2 linked regions of the Sandaracinus amylolyticus genome follow. The protein of the gene in region 1 interacts with the protein of each later gene in a pairwise test. Links are inferred from orthologs where the notes say so. Each region holds a gene or a part of one and is shown on either strand. Other genes may lie near its edges.

Region 1 (15,588 bases):
CGAGCCCCCGCCGTGGCCGCGCGTCGGGTACACGCCCTCGCGCGTCAGCCGCGCCGCGAGCCTGGGCGAGCCGGTGCGACGCCAGCGGTCGTAGAGCTTCACGATGTCCTGCGGCGTGCGCAGCGTCGTCGTCTCGCGGACCTCCTCGAGCAGCTCCGCGAACGTCGCGAACCGCCGCGAGAGATCGCGATAGACGTCGATCCGCACGGCCTCGTTCGCGCTCTGCACCGCGAGCACGCCGGCGCTCTCGTACGCACCGCCGCCCATCGTGTGCACGTAGCCGGCGCTCAGCCCGCGCCCCTCGATGTGATCGCGGAAGAGCCCGGCGAGACAGAGCGCGTCGTCGCCCAGCGCGCGGTACAGCCGGAGCCGCTCGATGCCCTGCGCTTCGCGCGCGTCCTTCAGCTGCAGCGCGAGCGGGCGGAGCCCTGGCGCACGGCGCCGCCCGAGCCCCATCGCCGCGAGCAGCTCGACGAGGTAGGCGCGGGTCTCCTCGGGCGCGTCGATCCGGTGGCGACCCAGCGCATCGTCCAGCCGCTCACGAAACCAGAACCGCAGGTCGGCGAACGTCTCGATCACGGTGCTCACCTCCGAGGCTTCTGCCGAGAAAATCTACGGCACGGAGGCGGCGGCGCGAAGAATTCCCCAAGTGTTCCGGTGGTTTCCGGAATGTCTCCGGCGCGTCGTCGGCAGCCGCGCGCCGCGAGTGCCAACGCGCCGCCACGAACCGGCGCAACCGCACGGAATCATTGGCGTCCGCAGCGTCGCGAGAAAATCGCGAGGGGCCATCTTGACCGTTGCAGGGCCCAGGTTAGGTTCCCGGCCCGCTGTCAGCACTCGCCGGGTGCGAGTGCTAACGAAGTGCAAATCGGACCCCCAAGGAGGGCTCAGACATGGCGATTCGTCCCCTGCACGACCGCGTGCTCATCCAGCGCGTGAAGGAAGAGGAGAAGACCAAGGGCGGGATCATCATCCCCGACACGGCGAAGGAAAAGCCGGTCGAGGGCAAGGTGATCGCCGTCGGCAGCGGCAAGATCCTCGAGGACGGCTCGGTCCGGAAGCTCGAGGTCAAGCCCGGCGATCGCGTCCTCTTCGGCAAGTACAGCGGCCAGGAGATCAAGGTCGACGGCCAGGAGATGGTGATCCTCCGCGAAGACGACATCGTCGGCATCGTGGAGTGATCTCGAAAGACTGACTTCAGCGGAAGACGGAGACGAAGAACATGGCAGCCAAGGAAATTCTCTACGATACGACCGCGCGCGACCGCATTCTCGCCGGCGTCAACACGCTCGCGAACGCGGTGAAGGTCACGCTGGGCCCCAAGGGCCGCAACGTCGTCATCGAGAAGAGCTTCGGCGCTCCGACGGTCACGAAGGACGGCGTGACGGTCGCGAAGGAGATCGAGCTCGCGGACAAGTTCGAGAACATGGGCGCGCAGATGGTGCGCGAGGTCGCCAGCAAGACGTCGGACGTCGCGGGTGACGGCACCACGACGGCGACCGTGCTCGCGCAGGCGGTCTACCGCGAGGGCTCGAAGATGGTGGCCGCGGGCCACAACCCGATGGAGCTCAAGCGCGGCATCGACGCGGCCGTCGCGGCGATCACCGAGGAGCTGAAGAAGCTCTCGAAGCCGACGAAGGACCCGAAGGAGATCGCGCAGGTCGGCACGATCTCGGCGAACGGCGACGAGACGATCGGCAAGATCCTCGCCGAGGCGATGGAGAAGGTCGGCAAGGAAGGCGTCATCACGGTCGAGGAGGCGAAGGGCCTCGAGACCACGCTCGACGTCGTCGAGGGCATGCAGTTCGACCGCGGCTACCTGTCGCCCTACTTCGTGACGGATCCGGAGCGCATGGAGGCGATCCTCGAGGACGCCTACATCCTGATCTCCGAGAAGAAGATCTCGAACATGAAGGACCTCCTCCCGGTCCTCGAGGCGATCGCGCGTCAGCAGAAGCCGCTCCTCATCCTCTCGGAGGACGTCGAGGGCGAGGCGCTCGCGACGCTCGTCGTGAACAAGCTCCGCGGCACGCTACACGTCGCGGCGGTGAAGGCGCCGGGCTTCGGCGATCGCCGCAAGGAGATGCTGAAGGACATCGCCATCCTGACGGGTGGTGAGGTCGTCAGCGAGGAGCTCGGGATCAAGCTCGAGAACGTGACCCTGAACGATCTCGGCCGCGCGAAGCGCGTCCGGATCGACAAGGAGAACACGACGATCGTCGACGGCGTGGGCGCGAAGGACGCGATCAAGGGCCGCATCGAGACGATCAAGAAGCAGATCGAGGACACGACGAGCGACTACGATCGCGAGAAGCTCCAGGAGCGCCTCGCGAAGCTCGTCGGCGGCGTCGCGGTCATCAAGGTCGGCGCGGCGACCGAGGTCGAGATGAAGGAGAAGAAGGCGCGCGTCGAGGACGCGCTCCACGCGACCCGCGCGGCCGTCGAGGAGGGCATCGTCCCCGGCGGTGGCGTGGCGCTCCTTCGCGCGCAGTCGGCGCTCGACGGCCTCAAGCTCAGCGACGAGCAGGCGGTCGGCGTGCGCATCGTGCGCCGCGCGATCGAGGAGCCCCTGCGCCAGATCTCGGCGAACGCGGGCGTCGAGGGCTCGATCGTCGTCGACAAGGTCAAGAACGGCAAGGGCGGCTTCGGCTACAACGCCGCGCGCGACTCGTACGAGGACCTGATCTCGGCCGGCGTCATCGACCCGACGAAGGTCGTCCGCACCGCGCTGCAGAACGCGTCGTCGGTCGCGAGCCTCATGCTCACGACCGAGGCGCTCATCGCCGAGCTCCCGAAGGAGGAGAAGGCGGCGGCGGGCGGCGGTCACGCGCACGGCCCCGGCGGCATGGATTTCTGATCCACCGCTGACGCGCTGAACGAAGAAGGCCGCGCTCTCCTCGGAGGGCGCGGCCTTCGTCTTTCCGGGGCGGGAGTCGAGAGGGGAGGCGCGCAGCCTCCCCCGGGCCAGCTCAGTAACGGCGGAGGAGACGCAGCATCGACGCGATGCGATCGGCGGCCTCGGCGCGCTGATCGTTCGCGATCTCGCCGAGGAGCGTCTCGAGGCTCGCGCGCGCCTGGGCGAACGCGTCGCGCATCGAGCGCTGCTCGCGCTCCGACTGCGTGATGCGGCCCTCGAGGACCATCAGCTGCGCGTCTCGATCACCGAGCGTCTGGTGCAGGCGGCGCAGATCGGCGTCGCGCTCGGCGGAGCCGCCGTTCTGCTCGGCGTGTCGGCGCGCCTGGCGCTCTTGCTCGAGCTCGCGCTCGAAGCGCACCGCGCGCTCTTCCGCCATCAGCACGCGCTGCACGAGCTCGCGCTCGTCGCCGGGCGCCTCGCCGGACTTCATGCGCTCGAGCGCGCGCAGGCGATCGTCGCGATCCTGGAGCTGCGCGGTGAGCGAGCGGAGCATGAGCTCGCGATCTTCGGCCTCGCGCTGCAGGTCGCGCAGCTGCTCGCGAAGGCGCGCGTCGCTCGCGGGCGCGGCCGCCGCGACGGCGCCGGTGTCGAGCCCGCTGGCGATCGACGAGAGGATCTGGCGCGCCTCTGCGAGCGCGCGGCGCGTCTCTTCGTGCTCGCGGGCGAGGCGCTCTCTCGCGCGCTCGGAGTCGGCGATGCGCGCGTCACGCGCCTCGAGCTCGCGCCGTTCTTCGTCGGCGCGCACCTCTGCCACGGCGCGCGCGGACGCGAGCTGGTCGCGCAGCTCCGCGACCGCGCCGTCGAGCTCGCGGATGCGGCGCTCGAGACCGTCGCGTCGTGCCGATGCGCTCGCGAGCTCGCTCTGCACGCGACCGACCAGCGCGTCGCGCGTCGACAGGCGCACCGCGAGATCCGCAGCACGCGTCGCTTCTGCATCTGCGCGCGATGCGGCTTCCTGCGCGCGCTGCGTCCATACGCCGACCGACGCGCCGAGCACCTCGACGCGCTGGCGGAGGTCGTGGAGCTCGGGGCTCTCGATCGGCGCGGCGACCGGCGCCGGCGTCGCGGCGAGACGCGCCTGGGCGTCGCGCACCGCGGCTTCGGCATCCGCGAGGCGCCACACGATCCCGTCGCGCTCGCCGCGCAGCACCGCGAGCTCTCGCGAGTGCGCGTCGGCCGCGGCGCGTGCCGTCGCGAGCTCACGACCGCGGGCCTCGGTGTCCGCGAGCGCGCGCGTCGCTTCGTCGGCGAGCTGTCCGAGCCGTGCCTCGAGCTCGGCGCGCTGCGTGGTCGCGTCGTTGCGCGCGGCGCGCGCCTCGTCCTCCGCCTTCGCGAGCTCGCGCGCGAGCCGACGCTGCTCGCCCTGGGCCTCGACCGCGTGCTCGCGCGCCTTCAGCAGCGCGCCGTACAGACGCCCTTCCCGCTGCGACGCCTCGGCCTCGAGCTCGCGCAGTCGATCCAGCGCGCCCGGCTCGATCGCGATCGGCGAGGACGGCGGCGCGCCCTGCGCGCGCACGATCGCGAGCTCGACCTGCTCTCGCGCGTTCTCGAGATCGCGCTCCAGCTCGCGCGTGCGCAGCCGCGCCGACGCGACGTCGTCCTGCGAGAGCGCGAGCCGCGCCTCGGCGAGCCGCCGCAGCTCCTCGGTCTCCGCGAGGCGCGACGACAGGCCGCGCATCGTGCCCTGCGCGAACGCGATGTCGCGCGACGCCTGCTCGCGCTCCGTCTCTCGAGCGCGACGGCACTGCTCGAGCTCGGCGCGCACCTGATCGAGCCGGTAGCCCGCTTCCACGACCGCCGCCTCGGCGTCGACCGCGCGACGCCGCGCCGCCTCGAGCGCCGCGCGCAGCTCCGCATCGTCGCGACCGCCGCCACCGCCCGGCGGCGTCGGGCCCGTCGCTCCGCGCTGCGCGCGCGCCTCGACCAGCTCCTCGACGAGATCGCGCACCAGCACGCCGCGCCGCTCGACCTCGCCGCGCAGATCGGTCAGCTCGCGCGCCCGCTCCGCGAGCGACGCTTCGACGCGCGCGTAGTCCTCGTCGACCGTCTCGACCTTCGCGAGCGCTGCGATCTCGCCCTTCGCGGCCTCGAGCTCCTGGGTCAGCGCGTCGGCGCGCGCGCGCGCCTCGTCGAGCTTCTGCGCGCCCCGCGAGATCTCGCGCTGCGCCTGATCGAGACGACGCTCGGCGTGCTCACCGCGCGCACGCAGCGCCTCGACCTCGCGCTCCAGCTCGCTCGCGCGCTCACCCGCGCGACCGACGTCCTCCTGGCGATCGCGCAGCTGCGCCTCGAGCTGCGCCAGGCGCGCCTGCAGCTGCAGGTCCTCGCGCGGCGCACGCTCCGCCTCGCGCGGACGCTCGACGACGGCGCGCTCGCGGCTCGCGCTCGAGGGCACCTGCACGATCGAATAGGGATCGAGCACGACCTCGCGCGCCGCGCACAGCGCGATGTGACGCGCTGCTTCCTCGCCGCTCCCGCCGAGCAGCGACCCGTCGAACGTCACCTCGAGCTCGCGCGACTGCGGCGCGTAGTCGACGACCGACCAACCCGCGAAGGGCGCCTGCCCGAGCATCCGCACCCACTCGAACCGGCGCGACAGCAGATCGTAGAGCGCGCCGTAGTCGATCCCGTCCTCGCGCTCTTCCGCGCCGACGACGAGCACACCGCGCGGCGTGAGCCACTCCGCCATCTCGCCGATGCGCTCCGGCGCGGGAAGCCCGGCCCAGAGCAGGTCGGGGACCAGCACGAGGTCCCACGACCGCGCGTCCTGCGCCGACGGCCAGGGCCGAGGCAGGATGCGACCGCCGCGACGGGTCCCGCGGGTACGGGTCCGCGGTGAGACGACCTCGACCGAGCGCGCCACGCTCGAAAGACGCTCGGGGACTGCGCTCGCGGCGTCGCCGACGAAGAGCACGCGACGTCGCGCGGCGAGCTCCTCGACGTAGACCGCGAGGGCGAGATCGGCGTGCTCGCGCGCGCTCTCCGGGATGATCCTGGGCATGTGGGGGGCCGCACTATATCAGCCTCGTCGAGCGTCGGAGCGCTTCCGTCGCGCGCGCGGGTCCCGGTCGGGAGAGCGGGTGCTAGATTCCCGGCGTGCCTCCGTCCCAGGCCGCGACGGCGGCCTCTCGCTACCTCGCCCGCCTCCGCGCGCGCGCCACGCTCCTGCTCGCCGCGCGCGCCGTCGCTGCGGCGCTCGGGACGGCGACGGCGGTGCTGGCGATCGGGGCGTGGATCGCGGGGCCGCTCGCCGCGTCCGCGATCGTGATCCTGGTGTGGTCGTGCGCGATCGTCGGCGCGGCGGTCGCTGGCGGGCTCGCGATCGCACCGGCGCGCGCCCTCGCGGGGAGCGGCGCGGCGCGGCTCGTCGCCTCGATGCGGCCCGAGCTGGTCTCGCCGCTGCGCACGGCGTTCGAGCTGAGCGCGGCGCCGGTCGCGGCCGGCGCGTCGAGCGAGCTCGTCGCCGCGCACGCCCAGCGTCTGGGCGCCGAGATCGCGCGGGTGCCCGCCGATCGTGTGGTGCCCGCCGGGCGCTGGCTGCGACATCCGACGGTGATCGGCGGCGCCGTCGCGCTCGGGATCGCGGCGGGCGTCGTGCTCGGTGTCGATCGCGCGGCGGCGGGCGCGTGGGCGCTCGTGCATCCGGGCGAGCAGGACGCGGAAGGAACGCGCGTCGCGGCCGCGCTCGAGGCGGTGCAGGCGCGCCTCGTGTTCCCGGGGTACCTCGGGCGCGGCGCGACGGTGATCGCCGATCCTTCGCGCCTCGAGCTCCCGCTCGGCACCAGCGTCGAGCTCTCGGGGCGCGCCCGCTTCGACGCCACCGCGGCGACGCTCGACGCGGCGGGCACCGAGGTCGCGATGGAGCGCGACGGCGAGCGCTGGGTCGCGCGATTCCTCGTGCGCACCGATGGCCCGCTGAGCATTCGCCTGCGCGCCGACGACGGTCGCTGGGCGCGCGACGCGACGGTGCGCTCGATCCACGTGCTCCCCGACGAGACGCCGCGCGTCTCGATGCTCTCGCCCGCCGAGGACGCGATCGTCGAGGGCACCGAGACGCTCACCGTGCTCTTCGAAGCGCACGACGACGTCGGCGTCGCCGCCGTGGATCTCGTGGTGAAGGGCGCCGACGGTCGCGAGCAGCGACGCCGCATCGCGACGCCCGAGGCGGGTCGCACCGAGCTCACCGGCGACGATCAGCTCGCGCTCGGCGATCTCGGCGCGTCACCGGGCGATCGCGTCGAGGTGTGGATCGAAGCGAGCGACGGCGACGACGTCAGTGGACCGCACGTCGGGCGCTCGGAGACGCGCACGCTCACGCTCGCGTCCGAGGCGACGCGGCGCGACGAGTCCCTCGGTGCGCTCCAGGAGCTCGTCGATCTCGCGGTGAGCACGCTCGCCGATCGCCTCGAGCTACCGGTGACCGACCAGGAGGCACAAGCGCGCGCTCGCTTCGACTCGCTGCGCGGCGTCACCGAGCGTCTGCTCTTCTCGCTCGACGGATTCGCGTCGCGCGCGCGCTCCGGCGAGACGCGCCGCACCGACGCGGCGCTCTACGGCGAGGCGAGCACGCGCATCCGGCGCTTGCTGTTCGAAGAGATGCGCGCGCACGTCCCGAACGTCGGCGCGCTCGCGTTGCGGCAGCGCATCGACGCGCGCTCGGTCACCGAGCTCGAGGACGACGTGCTGCTCCTCGCCGATCTGCTGACGCGCGCGCGCATCGAGGACGCGGCGGCGATCGCCCGCGAGCTCGAGTCGCTGCGCCGCGAGATCGCCTCGCTGCTCCGCGAGCTCCAGCGCGCCGACACGCCCGAGGCGCGCGCCGCGCTGCTCGCCGCGATCGCGCGCGCCCAGCAGCGGCTCGAGGATCTGCGCGCCCGCATGTCGCGTCTCGGCACCGCGGTGCCGCAAGAGTTCGCGAACGCGCAGGAGGCCGAGGCGCGCGAGACCCAGCAGGCGCTCGAGCAGCTGCGCGAGTCGGTCGAGCGCGGCGACCTCGACGCCGCGAGCCAGGCCCTCACGCGCCTCGAGCAAGAGATCGACGCGCTCGCGCGCGCGCTCGGCGCGAGCGAGGAGAGCTTCGGCGAGGAGCGCTTCGGCCCGCGCGATCAAGCGCTCGCCGACGCGCTCGATCGCCTCCACGGGCTCGAGGGCGAGCAGCGCGAGCTCGCGCGCCGCACCACCGACGTGCGGGGATCCGCGGCGCGCCGCGCCCTCGAAGCCGCGGGCGCGCGCGGCGAAGAAGCAGCACGCCGTCTCGCGGGACGCGCGCGCGAAGTGCGCGAGGCGCTCTCGCCGATCGATCGCGAGCGCCTCACCTCGCTCGAGCGCGACTCGTTCGACGCCATCCAGCAGCGCATCCGCGACGCCGAGGACGCGCTCTCGACCGGCGATCTCGGCGAGGCCAGCCGCATGGTCGCGAGCGCCGAGGAGCAGCTCGGCGATCTCTCGCGCGACCTCGCGCTCGACGCGATGATGTTCCCCGGCCACGAGGGCCAGACCTCGCGCGCCGCGCATGCTGCGCAGCAAGCCGAGCGACGCCTCTCGGAGCTGCGCGCGTCGCTCGACGAGGCGCTGCCCGACCTCGGCGATCACCTCGGCGACGGCGAGCGCGGACAGCTCTCGGGCGACGCGCCGCGACAGCGCACCGCGCGCGGCGCGGCGGGCGATCTCGCCGAGGCGTTCGAAGCGGGCCCCGACGGTCAGCCGCTCTCGCCTGATGCCGCCGAGCAGCTCGGCGAGATCGCGCGCCTCATGGAGGAAGGCGCGCGCGGGCTCGATCGCGGCGATCCCGCGACCGCGTCGCGCGCCCAGGAAGAAGCGGCGCGGCGCCTCACCGAGCTGCGCGAGCAGATCGAGCAGGACATGCAGCGCTCGAGCGGCGGCGGTGGAGGCGGCGACGACGGCAGCGCGGCCCCCGATTTCCGGCGCCGCGTGCAGATCCACGATCCGAATCAGTTCGAGGGGCCCATGGATCTCCGCAGGCGGCTGCTGGATGCCATGGGCGAGTCGCCGCCCCAGGGATACGAGGACTCGGTGCAGCGCTACTACGAAGGGCTCCTGCGATGAAGCTGCGCGCGCTCGCGATCGCGTTCTCGCTGTCGGTGCTCGCGCCCTCGCTGGCGCACGCGCTCCCGCCGGGCGCCGATGGTGCGCGCCTGCGCGACGCGGCGATCGCGATCGACGAGGTGCGCATCGAGGAGGCCGAGCCGATCCTCGCGTCGCTCGCGACGACCTATCCCGACGATCCCGACGTGCGCTGGGAGCGCGCGATGCTGCGCTTCGTGCGCGGCGACTACGCGGGCGCGGCGCGCGACGGCGCGGCCTCGGTGGTGCGCGCGACGCACCTGCGCTCGGCCGAGGAGCGCGTCGAGATCTACCGGCTCATGTGGGCGACGCGCGAGGTCACGCGCCGCCAGGTCGAGCAGCGCTCGGAGGACGGTCGCTACGTCGTGCGCTTCGCGCCGGGCCCCGATCGGGTGCTCGCCGAGTACGCGATCGAGACGATGCGCGCCGCCGACGAGGCGATGCAGCGCGAGCTCGGCGTGCGTGTGCCCGGCCCGATCCGCGTCGAGATCTACCCGACCGCCGCGACGCTCTCGGAGGTGTCGAGCCTCTCCGTCGAGGAGATCGAGCGCACCGGCACCATCGCGCTCTGCAAGTGGGATCGCCTGATGATCACCAGCCCGCGCGCGCTGGTGCGCGGCTATCCGTGGGCCGACACGCTGGGCCACGAATTCGTGCACATGGTGCTCTCGCGCGCGTCGCGCGATCGCGCGCCGGTGTGGATGCAGGAGGGCGTCGCGCGCTTCCTCGAGCGCACGTGGCGCGGTGGTGAGCCCGCGGTGCGGCTCGATCCCGCCAGCGACTTCCTGTTGCGCCGCGCGGTGCAGGAGAACCAGCTGCTCTCGTTCGATCGGCTGCATCCGTCGATCGCGATGCTCCCGAGCGCCGAGGACGCCGCGCTCGCGTTCGCGCAGGTCTCGACGTTCGTCGAGCGATTCCGTCGCGTGCACGGGCGCGATGGATTGCGACGCGTCGTGCAGCTCGTCGCCGACGGGACCGACGCGCGCGCCGCGTTCGCCGAGGTCGCGGACACCAGCTGGGACGAGCTCGAGCGCGCGTGGCGCGCCGAGCTGCGCGAGCGCCCGGAAGCGCAAGGGCCGGCGCCCGCGCTCGCGCGACCGGTGTTCCGCCACGGCGAGGCTGAGCTCGACGACACGCAGGAGGTGCGCGTCGAGACCGCGCGCCGTCACCTGCGCATCGGCGATCTCCTGTGGTCGCGCCAGCGCCCGCTCGCCGCGTCGCACGAGTACGACCGCGCGTGGCAGAACGCCGAGGGCGATCCGATCGTCGGCAGCCGCCTCGCGCGCGCTTCGCTCGCGGGCGGCGCGCCCGACCGCGCGATCGCCGTGCTCACGCCGCTCACCGAGCGCTGGCCCGATCACGAGCCGCTCTGGGCGGTGCTCGGCTCGGCGCACCTCGCGCGCGGCGAGCACGAGCAAGCGCGCGCCGCGAGCCTCGAGGCTCTGCGCCTCAACCCGTTCGATCCCCAGCCGCACTGCGATCTCGCGCAGGTCGCGACCAGCGAGAGCGAGCGGACGCGCGAGAACGGAATGTGCCGCGACCTGCAGGGGTCGCGGTAACCAGCTAGACACGCCAGTGGTGGAGATCGACGTGGACGGGACCAGCCCCGCTGAGAGCGCAGCCGCGCAGCGCCCCGAGGTGACCGATGTCGAGCGCGTGGAGCGCCTCGCCGATGCGCGACGTCGCCTCGTCGCCGAGGTGAAGAAGCGCATCGTCGGCCAGGACGACGTCATCGAGCTGATGCTGATCTCGCTCTTCGCGCGCGGGCACGGGCTCTTCGTCGGCGTGCCGGGGCTCGCGAAGACGCTGCTCATCTCGACGCTCGCCGAGGTGCTCTCGCTGCGCTCGAGCCGCATCCAGTTCACGCCGGATCTGATGCCGACCGACATCACCGGCACCGACGTGCTCGAGGAAGACCCCGCGAGCGGCGAGCGACGCTTCCGCTTCGTGCCGGGCCCGGTGTTCACGAACGTCCTGCTCGCCGACGAGATCAACCGCACGCCGCCGAAGACCCAGGCCGCGCTGCTCCAGGCCATGGCCGAGGGGCGCGTCACCGCGGGCGGCAAGACCTACCCGCTCGAGCTGCCGTACCTCGTGTTCGCGACGCAGAACCCGATCGAGCAGGAGGGCACGTACCCGCTGCCCGAGGCGCAGCTCGATCGCTTCCTCTTCCAGATCGACGTCGGCTATCCGAGCGCCGACGAAGAGATGGAGATCGTGCGCCGCACCACCGCGCCGATCGGCGAGCCGCCGACCGCCGTGCTCACGCAGGCGGAGATCCTCGACCTCCAGGCGCTCGTTCCGCGCGTGCCGGTCGCGCCGCACGTCATCGAGCACGCCGTGAAGCTCGTGCGGCTCTCGCGCCCCGAGGAGAGCGGCGCGCCCGACTTCGTGAAGAGCTACGTCGCCTTCGGCGCCGGTCCGCGCGCCTCGCAGGCGCTGGTGATCGGCGCGAAGGCGCGCGCGGTGCTCGACGGGCGCTTCGCCGCCGAGGTCGAAGACGTGCGCGCGCTCGCGACACCCGTGCTGCGCCACCGCATCGTCCCGAGCTTCCGCGCCGAGGCCGAGGGCGTGCGCGCCGCGGATCTCGTGCAGCGCCTGCTCGAGGCGACGCGCGCCTGATGTCCGGCGAGCGACAGGTGCTCGATCCCGCGATCCGCGCGCGGATCGCGAACCTCTCGCTCAAGGCGCGCCGCGCGGTCGAGGGCGTGCTCTCGGGCGTGCATCGCTCGCCGCACCGCGGCGCGAGCGTGGTGTTCGTCGAGCACCGCGAGTACCGCCCCGGCGACGATCTCCGCCTCCTCGACTGGCGCGCCTACGCGCGCAGCGATCGCCACACGATCAAGCGCTTCGAGCAGGAGACCCAGCTCCGCGCGACGCTCGTGCTCGACAGCTCCGCCTCGATGGACTTCCGGGGCGCGACGGACGAAGGCCCGAGCAAGTCCGAGCAGGCCGCGACGCTCCTCGCCGCGCTCGGGCTCGTGCTGGTGCGTCAGGGCGACGCCGCGGGCGTGGTGCGCTTCGCGCGCGACGTCATCGCGAGCCTGCCCGCGCGCTCGCGCCCCGCGCACCTCGAGCTGGTCCTCGGCGAGCTCGCGACCCCGGTCGAGAAGGAAGCGAGCACCGATCTGCAAGCCGCGCTCACCGCCGCGGCGGAGCGCGCGGGACGTCGCGGCGTGGTCGCCATCGCCAGCGATCTGCTCGACTTCGGCGACCACGCGCTCACGCCGATCGATCAGCTGGTGCACCGCGGGCACGAGGTCTGGGTGTTCCAGGTCATGCACCCCGAGGAGCTCGAGCTCCCGTTCGACGGCCCCACGCGCTTCCACGGGCTCGAGGGCGAGGTCCCGCTCGACGTCGATCCGACCGCGCTGCGCGAGGGGTATCTCCGCGAGCTGCAGGCGTTCCTCGACACGTGCCGCGCGCGCTGCACCGCCGCCGGCGCGCGTTATCGCCTCGTGCGCACCGACGAGCCCGTCGAGCGCGTGCTCGCCGAGGTGCTCGCCGCGCCGGGGAGACGTCGCTGATGGGCTTCGCCGCGCCCTGGGCGCTGCTCGGGCTGCTCGCGGTCGCCGTGCCGATCGTCGCGCACCTCTTGCGTCGGCGCGACGTGCCGGTGCGTGCGCTGCCGACCATCGCGCTGCTGCGCAAGGCCGACGTCGCGAGCCGGCGCCGCGTGCGGGTCGTCGATCATCTGCTGCTCGCGTCGCGCATCGCGCTCGTCGCGCTCGCGGCGCTCGCGCTCGCCGCGCCGTTCGCCAGCGCGACGCTCGCGTGGGGCGACGGGCGCCAGGCGAGCGTCGCGATCGTGATCGACGACTCGATGTCGATGTCGCGCACGGCGGGCAGGGCCACGCTCGTCGATGCCGCGGTCGATCGCGCGCGCGAGGTGATCGGCGCGCTGCCGGCGGAGTCCGAGGTCGTGCTCGTCCTCGCGGGCGACGCGCCGCGCCTGCTCGCGCCGCGGACCGACGATCTCGCCCTCGCCCGCTCGCGCCTCGACGGCGTGCGCGCCGGCGGCGCGCGCGGGACCGACCTCGCGGGCGCCGTCGAGCTCGCCACGCGTCAGCTCGCGGGCGCGCGCCATCCGCTGCGGCGCGTGCTCGTGCTCTCCGATCACGCGCAGCACGCGAGCGAAGGCGAGCCGATCGCCGCGCGCGACGTGACCATCGAGAACGAGCGCATCGGGCCCGACGAAGGCGCCCCGAACCTCGCGCTCGTCTCCGCGCTCGCGACGCCCGATCCCACCACGCCCGGGCAGCTCGCGATCGCCGTCGAGGTGCGCTCGTTCGGAGGCGTCCCCGCGGAGCGCGTGCCGCTCGTGGTCCGTCGCGGCGCGAGCGAGCTGGCGCGCGGCGACGTCGCGCTCACCGAGCGAGGCGGACGCACCACGCTGCACGTCGACGCGCCCACCGGCAGCGATCCCACCGCCGAGGTCGCGCTGGTGCCGAGCGAGCCCGACGCGCTGCCGCTGGACGATCGCCGCGGCGTGCTGCTTCGTCCGGCGTCCGCTCCGCGCGTGCTGATGGTCGACGGAGATCCCCAGATGCTCGGCCGGCGTCGCCTCGGCGGAGGCGGCGAGGAGGTGCGCTTCCTCGCGCAGGCGCTCTCGCTCGCGCCGCGCGCCGAAGGTGGGTTCGTGCAGCGCGCGGTCGACCCCGACACGTTCCTCGGGACGAGCCTCGACGACGTCGACGTCGTGGTGCTCGCGAACGTCGAGCTGCGCGGCGGAGGCGCGCTCGCGACGAAGATCACGGAGCACGTCGCGCGCGGCGGCGGGCTGCTCGTCGCGGCGGGCGATCGGGTGCAGCCCGGGGCGTGGGCGCGCCTCGAGTCGGTGCTCCCGGCGCGCGTCGTCGCGGCGACGACCGGCGAGGTCGTCGGGATGAGGCGCGGGGAGGCACCGAGCGCGCTCCTACCCGCCGGTGCGACAGGCCTCGAGGCGGTGCGCGCGACGCAGCGGCTCGCGATGGAGCCCCACGCGGGCGCCGAGGTGCTGCTCGCGTGGCCCGACGGAACGCCGGCGCTGGTGCTCGACCCGGCGCGCCGCGTCGCGATCCTCGGCACCACGCTCGACGACGCGTGGAGCGATCTCCCGTATCGCCCCGGGTTCCTGCCGCTCGCGGTGCGCCTGGTGCGCGCGCTCGCGCCGCCGGGGAGCATGCCCGACGTCCCGTTCGCGCCGGGTCACGCGCCCGAGCTGCGCGCCCCGCCCGGCGCGACCGAGCTGGTGCTGATCGCGCCGAGCGGACGTCTGATCGAGCACGACGAGGCGGAGCTCGCGCGGCCGATCGATCTGAACGCGATCGACGAGGCCGGGGCCTGGCGCGTGCAGGTCTCGACCGACGAGCGCACGCGCGAGGAAGCGCCGCGCTCCGCGTTCGTCATCGCGCCGCCCGACGCCGAGAGCGACCTGACGCCGCGCGCGCTCGCGAGCGACGACGAAGAAGGCGCGCGCGAGGACGGCGTCGCGCGGAGCACGACCCGCACGGTGGTGCGTCGCTCGATGGCGCCCTGGCTCTTCGCGCTGGTCGGGCTGATGGCGATCGCAGAGGGCACGCTGCGCGTCGCGCGGGCGCGCCGCGAGCGCGGCACGCCCGCCGCCTGACGTCGCGCGCGGCGATCACGTCGCCGGGGTCTCACCTCCACCGTTCGTCGGGGCGCCGTCTCGCGGCGGCGGGGTCTCGCTCTGCGGTGCGCGCGTCGGCGTGCTGCGGTACAGGTCGACGGCGCCCACGGCCTTGATGAACCGGTGCACGGTCGCGGGGTCACGCTCGTCGACGTCGGCGAGCAGCGAGCGCATGTACTGGCCGACGGCGCGGCCGAACTCCGCGAGCGCAGCCTGGAGCCCGTTGGGGCTCGCGAGCTCGCGCGTGCCGCGGCCGACGCCGATCGCTTCCGCGAGCTCGCGCGTCCCGAGCTTCGCGCCCTCGAGGACCTCGGCGCCGACGACCGCGGTGAGCTCGTCTTCGAGCGACTCGGCGTCGATGCGATCGAGGCGGCGCTTCGCCTCCGACCACGCTTCGTCCGCCTCGAGGAGCGTGAACGCGAGCCCGTCGGTGAACAGCGTCTGGAGCAGCTTGGCCGCGCGGGCGCCGCGATCGCCGACGCGGACGCGGCTCATCCCGCCGAGCGTGTCGTGCAGCGCGCCCCAGTCGTTCTGGAAGGCGAGCTTGATCGGCCGGAGCTTCTCGGGCGCCAGGCGGTCCCGCTCCGACTTCACCCGCTGCACCAGCTCCGCCGCGAGGACGACCTCGCGGCAGTAGCGCGTCTGGACCGGCGTCGCGTCGTCCGGCAGCGCCTTGTGGATGCGGCGCGCGAGCGGCATCGTGCTCTCGGCGGTGACACGGATGTTCGAGGCATAGGAGCGGAGGTCGATCTCGATCGGGCTCGGCACGGGCGTCTCCTTCGTGGTGCGGCGAGGACCTTCGTCGCCGCGCACCCAGCTCATCGGAGCGTCCGCGCGGGCGTTGCGTCGCGCGTGGACGATTCACGTCCTCGCGAGGACCGAGATCGACGCGCGCGACGTTCCCACCTCCTCCGGAGCACCCCGATCGACGCGCGCGACGTTCCCACCTCCTCCGGAG
Region 2 (15,564 bases), 1.4 Mb from region 1 along the record:
AGTTCGACTGAGCGCTCATCGCGCGAACAGCTCGTCGCGCGCGCGCTCCGTGATCGCCAGCACCGCCGGGTGTTTGATCCGGCGATCGACGGTGATCACGTAGAAGCGCTGGCGCACGTCCTCGAGCTCGCCGACGCGCTGCACGCCGTACTGCTCGCGGATCTCGTCCTCGATGACCGACGGCGCGGCGAACACGCCGACGCCGGCGCGGCCGAAGGCGCCGAGCAGCGCGTAGTCCTGGAACTCACCGCGGATGCGCGCGCGGATGGAGCGCTCCTCGAGCCATCGCTCGATCGCGCGCCGCATGAACGTGCTCTCGATCGGCACGAGCAGCGGCTCGCCCTCGAGCGACTGCGGGAAGCGGCGACGCAGCCGTCGTGCGGTCGCGGGCGCGGCGAAGAACGTGACGCCGCACTCACCGAGCAAGTGGCTGTACGCGCGGATCGGCGAGCCCGACTCGACCGGCGCCTCGGCGATCACCGCATCGATCGTGTGCACCGCGAGATCCGCGAGCAGCCGATCCTGGCGATCCTCGTAGCAGACGAGCCGCAGCTCGCTCGCGAGCTCCAGCGCGGGCTGCAGGAGCCGCTGCACGATCAGCTTCGGCACCTCGTCCGCCGCTCCGACGACGAGCCGCGGGTGGCGCCGCGTGGGCAGACCTTCGAGCGAGTCCTGCAGCTCGCTGCCGAGCGAGAAGATCTCGTCCGCGTAGCGCATGACGTGCGCGCCGGTGTCGGTCAGCACGAGCTTGCCGCCGCGGCGATGGAAGAGCTGCACCTCGAGCGCGTCCTCGAGCGCCTTGAGCTGTCCGCTGAGCGTCGGCTGCGCGAGCCGCAGCTTGCGGCTGGCCGCGGACACGCTCCCTTCGCGCGCGATGGTCCAGAAATAGAGCAGATGATGGTAATTCAGCCACTTCATCACGCGTCTCCGGTGCCATCGAGTTTCACGATGGACGGTGCTCTATTTATCTCTTCGCCAATAGGAGCGCGAGCCGCTAGGAACAGCAGGTCTGCTCGTGGCGGAGGGCGTGATGGACGTCGTGGATGAAGCAATCCACGCACCGTCGCCGGACGGGTGCGTGCGCGGCACGGGTGGGAGCCCCGCGCGGTCGGGATGACGCGAGCTCGTGAGCCCCGTCGTGCGCGGGGCTTCGACGGGCGCGCACCGCGCGTGAAGCGCGCGGCGGTCGGCGCTGCGCTCGGTCATTTCCTGGCGGTCGGCTCGGCGGCTGCGCTCACGACGATGTCGCGCGATCAGCCCGCGCGCGCCCTCGCGATCTTCGCGTTCCTCGTGGGCTGGGCGCTCGTCGCGAAGGCGGAGAGCCGCGTCGGCGTCCATCCGCGCGCGCCCCGTCGCGATCGCTCCAAGGAGGCCCTGCGTTGTCCGAACGGTCGCTACCACTGATCGCCTGGCTCGCGTTCTTCGCGTTCGTCGTCGCGATGCTCGCGCTCGATCTCGGCGTGCTCCACCGATCGACGCGCACCGTCTCGATGCGCGAGGCCGCGCGCTGGAGCGCCATCTGGGTCGGTCTCGCGATCGGCTTCGATCTCCTGGTGTGGGCCACGCTCGGCGCGGGCCCCGCGCTCGACTTCGCGACCGCGTACGTCATCGAGAAATCGCTCTCGGTCGACAACCTCTTCGTTTTCCTCGTGGTGTTCGGGGCGCTGCGGATCGGCCCCGAGCACCAACATCGCGTGCTCTTCTGGGGCATCCTCGGCGCGCTCGTGATGCGCGGCGCGATGATCGCGGCCGGGCTCGAGCTGCTCTCGCGCTTCCACTGGCTGATCTACGTGTTCGGCGGCGTGCTCGTCGTCACCGGGCTCAAGCTGCTGCGCGGCTGGTATCGCGGCGAGGACGACGAAGAAGCGGCGCTCGAGAACGGACGACTGTTCCGCTTCGTGCGTCGCTGGATCCCGTCGACGACGTCGCTGCACGGCGGGCGCTTCTTCGTGATCGAGAACGGTCGTCGCGTCGCGACGCCGCTGCTGGTCGCGCTCGTTCTGGTCGAGCTCACCGACGTGGTGTTCGCGCTCGACTCGATCCCCGCCGTGGTCGCGGTGAGCCGCGATCCCTTCATCGTCTTCACGTCGAACGTCTTCGCGATCCTCGGCCTGCGGAACCTCTACTTCCTGCTCGCGGGCGCGGTCGAGAAGCTGCACCACCTCAAGCTCGGCCTCTCCGCGGTGCTCGTGTTCGTCGGCGCGAAGATGGCGCTCGTCGACGTCGTGTCGATCCCGCCGCTCGTGTCGCTCGCGATCGTGACGACGATGCTCGCGCTGCCTTTCGTGGTCGGCCGCGCTCGTCGCGCCTGATTCCGCATCGACCCCTCGCGCGCGTCGCGCTCGTCGCGGCGCGCGTTTCTTTTTTCGCGCCTGGAGAACCCCATGATGAACAACGACCACCACGACGTCGCGGAGCTCGTCGTCCTCGTCGACGACGACAGCGCGAGCCTGCGCGAGATCCGCCGCGTGCTCGAGGAGATCGGCCTGCGAGTGCTCGGCTTCACCGCGGCGAGCGCCGCGCTCGCAGCCGCGCTCTCGCGCCGCCCCGACGCGATCGTCATCGCGCACGCCGGCGTCGACGTCGAAGGGCTCGCGCTCGCCGATCGCGTGCGCGCCGCGCACGGCGACGAGTCCCCGGCGTTCGTCGCGATCGCCCGATCCCCCGCCGCGCTCGGCCCGGTCGCGCGCCGCGCCTACGACGTGATCCTCCGCCGTCCCGTCGGGGTCGACGAGCTGGTCGGCGCGATCGACGATGCGCTCGTGCTGCGCGCGTCGCGCCTCACGCGGCGGTCCGCGCGCCGCGCACGCGCCGCCGAATGATCAGGGCAGCACGCCCGCTTCGCGCGATCGCCCGAGGTCGCGCGGGGGCGCGCTGCCCGGCGCGGCACCGAGGCGACGCACGCGCGTCCCCGTCGACGCGATGCGCGCGAGCGCACCGTCGTCACCGACCACGTCGCACGCAGGCAGCGCGACGAACGCGCGCCCTTGTCCGAGCTGCGCGGCGATCGTCGTCGCCCATGCCTCGATGCGCGCCGCGCGCTCCGCGCGCCGCGCTTCGGCGAGCGCACCTTCTCCGAGCGACGCCTCGCACGCGCTCGCGAGCGCGCGATCGTCGGCCGACGTGTACGCGCTCCGCAGCGCGCTCCACCGCGCACGCCACGCATCGACGTTCGTCAGCGCATCGTGCAGCCCCTCGAGCGACACGTCGCGCGGGATCGCAGCGAGCCGCTCCGCCGCCTGCTCGTGCGTGTCGAGCGACACGATCGGCGCGCCCTGCATGCGCGCCCACGCGAGCACGTCGCCGATCACGCTCGACGTCGAGATCGCATGCGGCACCGGGTTGCGCCCGTCGGCCTCCGCCTCGACCTCCGCCATCCGCACCCGCACGAGGTGCTCGACGAGGATCATCGGCGGAATGCGCCGCAGCGACTCGTCGGGGATCGCCGGACCGAGCTGCGCGCGCAGCGCGGCCCACGCCTCCGCGCCGAGCATGCGATCGAGCCGATCACGACGTCCCATCAGCGCGCTCTCGGGCACGTGATCGAGCGCCACGGCCTCGCGCGGATCGAACGTCGTCACGATCGCGCGCGAGAGATCGAGCGCGCCGTCGTGCGGCTCCGGCAGCGCGTGTCGCATCGTCGTCCCGAACGGCAACGCCGCGTGCACGTAGCTCGCCTCGGCCTCGTCGCCGACCTCCCAGAGCAACACCGGCGGCGTCCACGCCTCGCGCTGGCGCTCCGCGAGCCGCGACTCCTCGAGCGTCTCCTGCCGCGACACGTCCGCGCTCTCGACGCGTCGTGGAGCGCTGCCTCCGCACGCCGCGCACAGCGCGACGACGATCCCGATCACGCACGCATGCCGCAAGGCCTCAGCCTCCGTACATCGACTCGGCGATCTTGTACGCGCTGAGCTCGAGCGACTGCAGCGCCTCGCGGATCGCGATCGCGTCGCCCTCTTCGAGCGTCGCCTTCAGCGTCGCGATGTCCTTCTTCACGACGTCGATCACGCTCGGCGGCACGAGCTCGGCGCACTCCACGACCGCCTTCTCGCTCGTGTAGAGCAGCGCGGCCGCGCTGTTCTTCAGCTCCGCGAGCTCCTTGCGCTTCGCGTCGCTCTGCTTGTGCTTCTCCGCGTCGCCGACGAGCCCTTCGATCTGTTCCTTCGTCAGACCGCTCGACGCGACGACGCGCACCTTCTGCTCGCGTCCGCTGCGGATGTCCTTCGCCCCGACGTGCACGATACCGTCCGCGTCGATCTCGAAGCGCACCTCGATCTCCGGCACGCCGCGCGGCGCGGGCGGGATCGGCGCGAGCTCGAACTTCGCGAGCGACTTGTTGTCGGCGGCCATCTGGCGCTCGCCCTGGAGCACGTGGATCGGCACGAACGGCTGGTTGTCGACGCTCGTCGTGAAGATCTCCGACGCGCTGCACGGGATCGTCGTGTTGCGCGAGATCAGCGTGTGGAAGATCCCGCCGCCGACCTCCACACCGAGCGAGAGCGGCGTGACGTCGAGGAGGAGCACCTCCTCCATCTGACCTTCCATCGACGCGGCCTGGATCGCCGCGCCCACGGCGACGACCTCGTCGGGGTTCACGCCCTTGTGCGGCGGGCGCCCGAAGAACTCGCTCACCTTGCGCTGCACGAGCGGCATGCGCGTCATGCCGCCGACGAGGATCACCTCGTCGATGTCCTTCGTCGTGATCCCCGCGTCCTTGAGCGCCTTCGCGCAGGGCCCGAGCGTGCCCTCGACGAGATCACCGATCAGGATCTCCAGCTCGCTCCGCCGCAGCGCGCTCACGAGGTGCTTGGGCCCCGTCGCGTCCGCCGCGATGAACGGCAGGTTGATCTCGGTCTCGAGCGCGGTGGAGAGCTCGTGCTTCGCCTTCTCCGCCTGCTCCTTGAGGCGCTGGAGCGCGACGCGATCCTTCCGCAGATCGATCCCGCGGTTCTCCTTCGCGAACGTGCCCGCGAGGTGATCGACGAGCACGCGATCGAAGTCCTCGCCACCGAGGTGCGTGTCGCCGTTGGTCGAGAGCACCTTGAACACGCCCTCGGCGATCTCGAGGATCGAGATGTCGAACGTGCCGCCGCCGAGGTCGTAGACCGCGATGCGCCCGTTCTTCTTCTTCTCGAGCCCGTACGCGAGCGCCGCCGCGGTCGGCTCGTTGATGATCCGCTTGATCTCGAGGCCCGCGATCTTGCCCGCGTCGCGCGTCGCCTGGCGCTGCGCGTCGTCGAAGTACGCGGGCACCGTGACCACCGCGCCGTCGACCTTCGTGCCGAGGTACGCCTCGGCGGTCTCCTTCATCTTCGCGAGCACCATCGCGGAGACTTCGGGCGGCGACATCTCGCGCTCGCCGATCGCGACCCACGCGTCGCCGTTCATCGCCTGCACGACGCGATAGGGCACCGACTGCGCGTGCCGCTTCGCCTCGGAGCTCTCGAAGCGGCGGCCCATCAGGCGCTTCACCGCGAACACGGTGTTCTCCGGGTTCGTGACCGCCTGACGCCGCGCGACGCTGCCCACCCGCCGCTCGCCGTCGCGCGTGAACGCGACGACGGACGGCGTGGTGCGCGAGCCCTCGGCGTTCGGGATCACGATCGGCTCGCCGTTCTCGACGATCGCGACGCACGAGTTCGTCGTGCCGAGATCGATGCCGATGACCTTGCTCATGACGCCGGAACGAGAGCCCAATCGTACACAAGTGACGCGCGCGAGCGCGTGCGAATCAGGCGCTCGCGGTCGGCTTGCGCGCGACCACGACCATCGCGGGACGCACCAAGCGCTCCCCGAGCTTGTACCCGGCGACCACCTCCGCGATGACCGTGCCCGGCGGATGCTCGTCGGTCTCGGTCTGCTGGATGGCGTCGTGCACCGACGGGTCGAAGCGCTGACCCACCGTGGGCACGCGCGTGATGCCGATGCGCTGCGACTGATCCTCGAAGAGCTTGAGGACCATCTTGATCCCGTCGACGATCGCCGCGACGTCGCTCGCCGCGCCCGCTGCCTGCACCGCGCGCTCGAGGTTGTCGAAGACCGGCAGCATCTCGCGCACCGCGTCCTCGCGCCCGCGGCGCTCCGCGTCCTCGAGCTCCTTCTTCGTGCGCTTGCGGAAGTTGTCGTAGTCCGCGGCGGTGCGGAGCAGCTGCTCCTTCAGGCGATCGCGCTCTTCGCGCAGCGCGTTCACGACGGCGCCCGAGCCGGAATCGGCGTCGGTCAGCGTCTCGGTCCCGCTCGGCGCGTCCTCGGCGTCGATCAGCGTGGCCGTGGTGTCGTCCCGTTCTTCTCCGCTCACGTCCTGGCGCTCCTTCGACTCGATCGCTCGAGATCGAGTGGCATGGGGCCCCCGACTGTAAGCAGCCATCCTCCGCACCTCAAGCACCCTCATGTTCGAGAGCGCGGAGGGTGCTCACCGTTTCAGGCGCCGGATGCTTCGCCGAGCGGGGGCTCGTCGTCGTCGTCGCGCAGCGAGTCGCCGTTCAGCACGTCGGTCGTGATCTGCGCGGCGAAGCTCACGAGCGGCATCAGCTTCGCGTAGTCCATGCGCGTCGGGCCGATGATCCCGAGGCTCCCCGCGCGCACCCCGCCCGCGCGGTAGTTCGCGGAGATCACGCCGACGTCCGGCACGTCGACGATGTTCGCCTCGGACCCGAGCAGCACCTGCACGCCGCCCGCCGCGAGGGTGCGATCGAGCAGGTCGAGGAGCTTCTCCTTCTCCTCGAACGCGCGCAGGAAGCCGCGGATCTTCTCGGCGTCCGCGAACTCCGGGCGGTCGAAGAGCACGCCTTGCCCTTCGATGATCACGTCCTCTTCGCGCGCCGGGCCCGCCGTCGCGGCGTCGAGCATCTGCTTGGCGCGCCGCCCGAGACGATCGTACGCGCCGCGCTCGTCGGCCATCGCGCGCGCGAGCTCCTCGCGCACCTCGCGCAGCGTGCGCTCGGTCAGCAGCGACGAGAGCAGGTTGTGGATCCGCTCCATGTCACCGGAGTCGGGCAGCTCCGGGACCTCGACGATGCGGTTCTGGATCGTGCCCGAGCGCGTCACGATCACCGCCAGCACCTGCTTCTCCGAGAGCGGCATGAAGCGGATCTGCGTGACCTGCTCGACCTCGGTGCGCGGCCGCGACACGAGCGCTGCGGCGCCCGTGAGCGACGCGAGCAGCCGTCCCGCCTCGCGCAGCACGTCGTCCACACCGGGGCGCAGCTGCCGCATGCGCGCGAGGATCGCCGCACGATCCTCGGCCGCGACCTCGCGCATCTGCGAGAGCGCGTCGATGAACACGCGGAAGCCCACCTCGGTCGGGACGCGGCCCGCGCTGTGGTGCGGCTGGGCGAGGCAGCCCGCTTCCTCGAGATCCGCGAGCTCGTTGCGGATCGTCGCGGGCGAGAGGTTGATTCCGTAGCGCTTCGAGAGCCGACGCGAGCCGACGGGCTCTCCGGTCGCGATGTACTCGGACACGACCGCGTAGAGGATCCGACGGGCCCGATAGCTCAGCTCGGGCCTTCGCAGCGGGACCACGGTCGGTTGGAAGGGCGCGGACGGCATCGTCTTTTGACGACCGTGGAATTGCTAGAAGTACGCCGCGCTGGTGTCAAGCGAGATGGCAGCGCTCGTCGATCGACGGACCGTGTGCCGGCCGAGCACCGAATTCGGATCGCAGCGGGATCGCGCGGAACGCCTTGCGCGAAAACACTCCATTTTCCGGTGACCGCCTGCGCCTTCGTGCAGGCGCGGCGTGCCGAAGCCTTGTTGACACCGAGCGAGGCCGCTATCCTCCTCCGTGTTCGATCCGGATTCTCCGGAGCGGACACCCCACAGAGCACGGCGGATGGGCCACCACAGCCCCGCAATGGTGCGAAATCCCGACGAAACTTCACGGTTTCGGCAAACGGGCGCCGAAAGGCTCCCGGGGGTTCCTGCCGTGACGTACGAGGGGGTGCTCGCGGCTCGAGCGCAGGATGCGCTCGCCTCGTCTCGACTCTTCCGGGCCGTGCTCGGAGGAGCCGCGATGATCGGCGCATCGACGAACCTGCCCGAGCGCCCCCCCGCCATGGAACGCCTCGACGCGAGCGCGGCCATTCGCTGCCGCAGCCCGGAGGCGCCGGCATTTGCCGGGGAGGGAGAAGGCCAGTGAATAGTACGCAGTGTTTCTCGAAGATCGTGTTCGCGCTCTCGCTGGAGGTTCTGTCGGACTGACGGCCCCTCCCCGATGAGCTGAGAGGGTGGCGGGTCTGGCAGCCCACCACCCTCTCGCCTTTTAAGGCGCTCGCCTTTCTCTGGAAGCGTGTGAGCGGTTGACGCATCATCGCCCCGTTGGCGCAGCAGGGCGACAGCGAGAAGCGCGAGCGCTCCGACTTCTTCTCGGTCGAGGAAGCGAAGCGGTCGATCCCGAAGATCACCGCGGTCCCCGAGACGAAGGAAGAGATCCGCCGCCGCCGCGTGCGACGCGTCTCGATCGCGGTGGTGAGCACGGTCAGCGCGCTCGCGCTCATCGCGCTCGCGGTGTACCTGCTGCATCGGCGCGAGATCGATCAGGCGCGGCTCGAGGTGGAGCGCACCGGGCGCGCGGACGCGATCGAGGACGCGCTCGCGGCGCTCGACGGGGAGACCGGCGCCGGCGACGTCGCGCTCGCGGCGCGCGTCCACGCGACGGCCGAGCTCGCGGGCATCACGGGCCATCGCGCGCCCGCGGAGCAGCTCCTCGCGTCGCACGATCCTGCTGCGGACGGCGCGTCCGATCACCGGATCGCGCAGACCTACCTCGCGCTCGCGCAGGGCGACGCGAACGCGGCGGCGCAGCACGCGTCGGCGCTCGTCGCGCGTGGGCCGCGCGCCGCCGAGGCGGGGTACGCACGGGCGCTGGTCGCGCTGGCGATCGGCAACGTGCAGCAGGCGCTCGCGGCGGCGCAGGCGTCGTCGCAGGAGATGGATCGCCAGGACGCGCCGCGGGTGCGCGCGCTGCTCGGGCTGGTGTCGGCGCGCAGCGGCGCGCCGATCGCGATCGAGGGGGATGCGATCCCGCTGCGGCTCGCGCGCGCGCGGGTGCGCTGGGACGCGGGCGAGCAGCGCGATCAGCTGGGCAGCGAGGTCGCGCCGATCGCGGAGGACGCGAGCGCGACGCCCGCCGAGCGCGCGTGGGCACAGCTGCTCACCGGGCTGTCGGCGATCGACGCGGGCGACACGGAGACCGCAACGCGCTCGATCGAAGCGGCCGCGGGCGCGCCGCCGCCGGGCGACGAGCTCTTCCGAGTGCAGCTCGCGGAGGCGTGGCTCGCGCTCGGTCGGCGCACCGAGGCGCAGGCGATCGCGGACGCGCTCTCGCCGGGGATCTCGACGGATGCAGGACGCCGCGCGCAGCTCGCGGCCGAGCTGCACCTCGCGTCGGCGCGGATCGATCAGGCGGAGAGCGCGCTGAGCGGTGCGCCCGCGGGCCCGCGGACGTCGCTGCTGCGCGCGCGGATCGCGGACGCGCGCGGACAGGTGGCGCCGGCGCGTGCGCTCTACGAGGAAGCGGCTCGCGCACCGGCCGAGCGGATCGCAGCGAACCTCGGGCTCGCATCGATGCTGGTGGGCACCGGCGCGGCGCAGGAGGCGATCGCGCTCGTCGATCCGCTGCTCGAGCAGCGCGCGACGCACCCGCGGATCGCGGCGACCGCGGCGAGCGCGCACACGGGCGCCGGCGATCGCGCGCGCGGTCTCGCGATCGCGCAGCGCGCGCTCGAGGCGCATCCGCGCGAGCCGCTCCTGCTCGCGGCGAAGGCGCGCGTGCACCTCGCGTCGAGCGAGTGGCAGCCCGCGCTCGACGCGCTCCGGATCGCGACCGAGGTCGCGCCGCGCGATCCCGCGCTCCAGGCCGAGCGTGGTCGTGCCGCGATGGAGCTCGGTCAGCTCGACGAGGCGCGGCGTGCGTACGAGACGTCGATCGAGGTCGAGCCCGCGCAGCCCGAGGTGCTGCGGGCGCTGCTCTCGATCCAGCTCCAGCAGCGCGACCTCGAGGCCGCGGGCGCGACGATCGCGCGCATCGACGCCGCGAACGTGACGAGCCTCGAGATCGAGCAGCTGCGCGCGCGCTGGCTCGTCGACACGATGGCCGGCGCCGAGGGGCTCTCCGCGCTTCGCCGCGCGCGCCGCACGTCGCGTCGCGATCTCGCGCTCGCGTACGCGCAGGGGCGCCTCTACATGCAGGCCGAGCGCTGGTTCGAGGCGATCGAGGCGTTCCAGGACGCGCTGCCGGAGTCGGGCGCGACCGAACGGCGCGACGTGTTCCTGTGGCGCGCGCTGGCCCTCGCGCGTGCGCGACGCGAGACGATGGTCGAGCAGCTCGCGGAGCAGATCCGCGAGGGCGCGACCGAGGCGCCGATGACGCGCGCCGAGGAGGCGCGGCTGCTCACCGCCGAGGCGTGGCTCGCCTTCATGGACGAGACGCTCCCGCGCGCGAGCGTCTACGGACGTCGCGCGCTCGATCTCGACGGGACGAACGCCGACGCGCTGGTGCTGATGGGCGCGATCGAGGATCAGCAGCGACGCGACGGAAGCGCGCGGTATCGACGCGCGATGGAAGCCCCGTCGCCGAGCGTCGAGGCGTACGGACGGCTCGCGCTCGTCGGAGAGATGAACGCAGAGCGCTGCGGGCTCGCTCGTCGCTACCTGCGCGCTGCGCCCGAGGGTGGGATCGCGAGCGCGCTGCGCGAGCGCGTCGCGACGTGCCCCGCGCAGTAGGGACCGGCGGGGCTTCGACCGCCTTCGAGCGCGCCTACGTAGGTCGATGAATGGCTCGCGCGCCGACGCTGGCCTCGGCGATCGCGGCGATCGATCGCGCGGGTGTGCTGCTCGTCTATCCGATCGAGAACCGCTCCGAGCCGCCCTCGCTGTGGCATCGCTTCTATCCGGGCGAGCGGATGCGCTGGGACTGGGACGAGAGCGGCGACGAGCGCGTGGTCGGGATGTGGCGCCTGCGCGAGCGTCTCGCCCGCTCGCGGCGCGTCGTGTACTCGAAGTGGTTCCGCAACCGCGCGACGTTCTTCTCGCGCGCGCTCTTCACCGCGATGCTCTGCGAGCTGCGCGCGACCGGGCGCATCCGCGAAGGGCTCGAGCCCGACGCGCTCGACGTGCTCGCCGCGCTCGAGTCGGACTCGCCGCTCGGCGCGAAGCAGCTGCGCGCCGCGTCCGGGCTCACCGCTCGCGCGTTCGAGAGCGCGTACCAGCGCGCGCTGCGCGAGCTCTTCGCGCGCGCGCTGATCGTCGGGTTCGGCGAGATCGACGAAGGCGCGTTCCCTTCGCTCGCGATCGGCGCGACGCGCACGCTGTTCGAGGATCTGTGGGACGAGGCGGGCGCGATGGATCCGATGGAAGCATCGCGCACCATCGCGGCGTTCCTGCCGCACGGCTCGGCGTTCGCGAAGCACCACGCGAAGATCCTCGCGACCGTGCGCGGGTGAGCACGCCGACGCTGCGCGTTCGCGCAAGAGTTGCGCGCGTACGGTGCGGTTTCCGCGCCGCATCGGTTCGCTAATTCATTCATGATTCCAAGTGGTTGCGCGATGGAGCGCGCGGCCTCGGCGGTGCGACGTTCGTTGCACCGAGGGGACGCAGCGACGCGCCGACGCGCGGCGCTCCACGAGGAGAGAGGGAGTCATGGCGAACCTGAACATGGGCGGCTTCACGACGGCGGATGCGGGCGAGGGCAACGTGAGCCTTCCGAAGGCGGCGATCGGTGCGGTCGCGGGCGCATTCGCGGTCGGGCTGCTCTACGGCATCATCGGGCGCTTCGTCGGCGAGTACTCGTACGTCGCGTTCCTGATCGGCGCGGCGTCGGGCGTGGGCTCGATGAAGCTCGGCGGTGGGCGCTCGATGGTCGCGGGCGGGATCGCGGCGGCGTCGACGCTCGCGGCGGTGCTCTTCGCGAAGGTGATCGTCGGCGCGCCCGAGGGCTGGAGCTGGCTCGAGTACCACACGCAGATGTTCGACATCATCTTCTGCTACGTCGCCGCGCCGGTCGCCGCGTTCTTCGCCGCGGGCACCGATCAGGCGCGCGAGCTGCTGAAGAAGCTGCCCGTCTGAGCGCGCGCGCGCGACGAACGAGGCCGCGCGTCAGCGGATCGTGAGCGTGTACGGGCCGGTCTCGCCGGCGCTGAAGCTCGTCACGATCACGCGATACACGCCGGTCTCGTCGAGCGTCTGATCGAGCATCGAGTTCGTGCCCGTCGCGTCGTCGTTGTCGCGCTGGCGACCCGACGGGAAGCGCAGGATCAAGTACGTGTCGAAGCTCGGCGACGCGAGCTCGACGTGCACGTGCTGCCCGGCGCTGAACGACATCTCGTAGAAGTCCATGTACTCGCCGGTGCTCAGCGTCTGATCGCCCGGGCCGAGGGTGCCGCCGTGGACACCCGCGCCTCCGGCGCTGCCGCTCGAGCCCGCGACCACGCCGCGCACGAGCTCGATCTGCTGCACCTGCCCGGCGCTCACGTCGACGCGCTGCGAGGCCATCGTCGCGCCCGCGATCTGCACCTCCACGACGTGCGATCCCGCGGCGAGCACGACGTCCTGGCCGCCGATGAGCACCGGGCCCTGCGGCGCGCCGTCGATCACGAGCTGACCCGGGATCGTCGTCATGACGCGCAGCGTGCCTGTGCCCTGCGAGGCCGCGCCGTTGCCCGAGAACGCCGCGTACGCGCCGACTGCGACCACCCCGGCGACCGCGAGCAGGCCCAGGCCGATCACGAGCCCGCCGATCACGAGGAGGCGCCCCGAGCCCGACCCGCTGCGCGGCACTGGCGAGACGGCGGGCGGAGGCGTCACGTGCGCGGGGGTCGGCACGCCGCCGAACGAAGCCGCGCTCGGATGCGGCGCCGAGGGCACGTGCGCGCCGTACGAGGGCTGCGGCGTGACCTGCGGGGCGGGCGTCGCGCCGTAGCTCTGCTGCGAGGGCGTGCCGTAGCTCTGCGGCGGAGCGACCGGGAGCATCACCTGCGAGGGGGCGACCGGGCCGGTCGCGATGCCCGCGCTCTTGCCGCGCGCGACGCGCAGCTCGCCGAGCAGCTCGCGCGCGTCCTTCGGTCGCTTGTCGGCTTCCTTCGCGAGGCAGCGATCGACGAGCGCCGCGATCGCGTGCGGCGTCGCGGGCGCGGCGTGCGCGAGCGGCTCGTGCGGCTTGCTCACCGCGTGCACGACGATCGCGCTCGCGGTCTCGCCGCCGAACGGAGGGCTCCCGGAGAGCGCCTCGTAGAGCATCGCGCCGACGGCCCACACGTCCGCGGGGAAGCTGACGCTGCGGGCGCTCATCGCCTGCTCGGGCGCCATGTAGTGCGGCGTGCCCATCGCCATGCCGGTCTGCGTGACCGACTGGGACTTCTCGTCGAGGTCGCGCGCGATGCCGAAGTCGAGGAGCTTGAGCACCTCGCGCCCGTCGCGCTCGCGGTGGAGGAAGACGTTCTCGGGCTTGAGGTCGCGGTGCACGATCCCGCGCGCGTGCGCGGCGGCGAGGGGATCGAGCATCGCCTCGAAGAGGTCGAGCACCTGATCGCGCGTGAGCCCGCCGCGTGCGAGGCGATCGCGCATCGTCTCGCCGCGCAGCAGCTCCATCGCGACGAAGAGCGAGCCGTCCTGCGTGTCGAACCCCGCGTCGTGCACCTCGACGATGCCGTCGTGGCCGATCTGCGCGGGCGCGCTCACCTCCCGGAGGAAGCGCTGCCGTGCGTTCTCGTCGCGACCGATGTGCGGGAAGAGGATCTTGAGGGCGACGGTCTGCTTCGTGAGGTGGTGCTGCGCCTCGTAGACGGCGCCCATGCCGCCTTCCGCGATCTTGCGAACGATCTCGTAGCGTCCACCGATCAACCTGCCCGCCACGTGCTCCTCCGTCGTCCGCGCGCCGCGCGCTCGGGATCGCGTGCAGCGTAGAGCAGAACGCGGGGCGCGAGCGAGCGCATCACGACGGAGTCTACGTCGGCCGGCGCCGCGATCTTGGCTGCGACCTGCCGATCAGGGCAGGGGCTTTGGAGCGACTCGTTCGCGTGGCTCGTGAGGTCGAGCGTGGTCGTGCCGAACGCGTCGTCGCCGAAGACGCCGTTGGCGGGGAGCGCGAGAGGCCGAAGGGCACGTCTCCGGGACCCGCGGGGATCAGCTCGGAGATCTCGCCGGACGCCGTGATCGCGAAGAGCACGGGCACGCCGTCGTCGCGCTTCGCGCACGCATCACTCGGCGCGCACCAATCGATGGCAGTGCGGACAGACGTCGTCGGGTGTCGGCGCGGACTGGAGGAAGCGCCACGAGCAGTACGGGCACTCGATCTCGCGCGGCACCGCGGCGCGCGGCGCGGGATCGGTCTGGTACGCGACGAGCGAGCCCGTGCGCCCGCATCCACACGACGCTCCGTCGAGGTGCGTGCCTTGCGGAACGAGGTAGGTGCCGTCGCATTCGGTACAGCGGACGCGCATCGGCGTGAACGTGACGAAGCCCGTCGCCGGATCGACGGCGCCGACCTGACGGCGCCATGCGTAGAGGACCTCGCCTCTCCATGCTCGCTCGATCGCGCCTTCGAGGAGGCCACGCCGCCAGTCGACGAGCAGCTCGGTGATCCCCGCCGTGACGAGGATCTCGCCGTGATCGATCGCCTCCGAGGGCGACATGCGACCGAGCATCACGATCTCGGTGGGCATTCCGCCCGGTGCATCGATGTCCGCGAGGTGCTGCACGATGGGCGCGTGGAGATCCCATCGCGCGATCGCGACCACGATCGCGAACGTCGGATCGTGCACGCCGAAGATGCCGGGCGGGATCAGCTCGAGCTTCGCGACACGCGTGATGACGCCCACCACGGCGGCATGGCGGGCGATCTCGAGCTTCCACGCGAGGAGCGCGTCGCGGTGGCGCGTGGTGCGCTCCGTCGCATCGACGATCGCGGGCGGTGTCGCGTCCGGCGCGAGCGGCGGGAGGAACGAGCCCAGGCGGACGATCTCGCCCGAGGGATCGACGACGCGTCGCCACCGTCGATCGCGCATCGCGCTCGGCGCGGAGGGCGCTTCCGAGTCGCGCACCGCGGGCGCGTCACGACGCGCGTCGCGTCGTCGGATGGCGGTGGCTCGACGGGCGGTGAGGTCTCGTCGGGTGTCGGTTCGATCGCCACGATCGGCGACTCGAGCTCCGGCTCGCTCGGGCGCGTCGTGTCGAGGATCGCGAGCACGCGTGCGTCGAGCATCGCGCTCCACTCGGCGCGGGCACGCGCGAGCGCGTCATCGAGCGTCGTGCTGTCGATCGTCTCCGCGTCTGCCGCGATGCGCCATGCGAGCGCGCGCAGCGCGCCCTCCAGCATCGGCTCGAGCTCGGACGGACCGCGTCGGTCGATCATCGCGAGGGTCTCGAGCGCGACGGCGTGCGCGCGTGCTCGTGCAGCCGCGCGCTGCGCATCGCGCAGCACCTCCGCGCGCTCCACGCCGCGCTCGATGCGCCAGCTGATGTCCCGCAGCGCCTGGTCCGCGTCGATCATCCGCTCCGACGCGCGCTCGGTCTCGCGGTCGATCACACCCGACATCGCGCTCGACAGCGGCGCGTGCACGATCACGCGGA

What was found.
Region 2: the proteins of groL (region 1) and DB32_RS10420 interact in binary tests that used the Escherichia coli proteins (3 or more experiments, as listed by UniProt). The link is inferred for Sandaracinus amylolyticus from one-to-one orthologs.

What each region holds. Positions count from the first base shown.
Region 1 is NZ_CP011125.1:3,859,048-3,874,635, reverse strand. Bases 674-3,539 are described here. They hold groL (chaperonin GroEL), read left to right. Parts: upstream 674-1,222; coding sequence 1,223-2,857; downstream 2,858-3,539. Other genes in these bases: DB32_RS16515 (coiled-coil domain-containing protein), read right to left, coding at 2,970-3,539; groES (co-chaperone GroES), read left to right, coding at 894-1,181. Also shown: DB32_RS16530 (hypothetical protein), read right to left, coding at 1-588; more of DB32_RS16515, read right to left, coding at 3,540-5,918; DB32_RS16510 (DUF4175 family protein), read left to right, coding at 6,014-8,983; DB32_RS49545 (peptidase MA family metallohydrolase), read left to right, coding at 8,980-10,560; DB32_RS49540 (AAA family ATPase), read left to right, coding at 10,586-11,623; DB32_RS16495 (DUF58 domain-containing protein), read left to right, coding at 11,623-12,528; DB32_RS16490 (vWA domain-containing protein), read left to right, coding at 12,528-14,609; DB32_RS16485 (hypothetical protein), read right to left, coding at 14,625-15,452.
Region 2 is NZ_CP011125.1:2,474,735-2,490,298, forward strand. What follows is about bases 4,516-7,357. They hold DB32_RS10420 (nucleotide exchange factor GrpE), read right to left. Parts: upstream 6,299-7,357; coding sequence 5,732-6,298; downstream 4,516-5,731. Other genes in these bases: dnaK (molecular chaperone DnaK), read right to left, coding at 4,516-5,676; hrcA (heat-inducible transcriptional repressor HrcA), read right to left, coding at 6,421-7,357. Also shown: DB32_RS10385 (serine/threonine protein kinase), read left to right, coding at 1-11; transcriptional activator NhaR, read right to left, coding at 16-918; DB32_RS10395 (hypothetical protein), read left to right, coding at 1,114-1,404; DB32_RS10400 (TerC family protein), read left to right, coding at 1,440-2,312; DB32_RS10405 (DNA-binding transcriptional response regulator), read left to right, coding at 2,385-2,822; DB32_RS10410 (TraB/GumN family protein), read right to left, coding at 2,823-3,866; more of dnaK, read right to left, coding at 3,871-4,515; more of hrcA, read right to left, coding at 7,358-7,548; DB32_RS49920 (hypothetical protein), read left to right, coding at 8,012-8,137; DB32_RS10430 (tetratricopeptide repeat protein), read left to right, coding at 8,317-10,722; DB32_RS10435 (AlkZ-related protein), read left to right, coding at 10,773-11,441; DB32_RS10440 (hypothetical protein), read left to right, coding at 11,638-12,063; DB32_RS10445 (serine/threonine-protein kinase), read right to left, coding at 12,094-13,848; DB32_RS10450 (hypothetical protein), read right to left, coding at 14,193-14,813; DB32_RS10455 (hypothetical protein), read right to left, coding at 14,777-15,564. UniProt on the Escherichia coli protein: Participates actively in the response to hyperosmotic and heat shock by preventing the aggregation of stress-denatured proteins, in association with DnaK and GrpE. It is the nucleotide exchange factor for DnaK and may function as a thermosensor.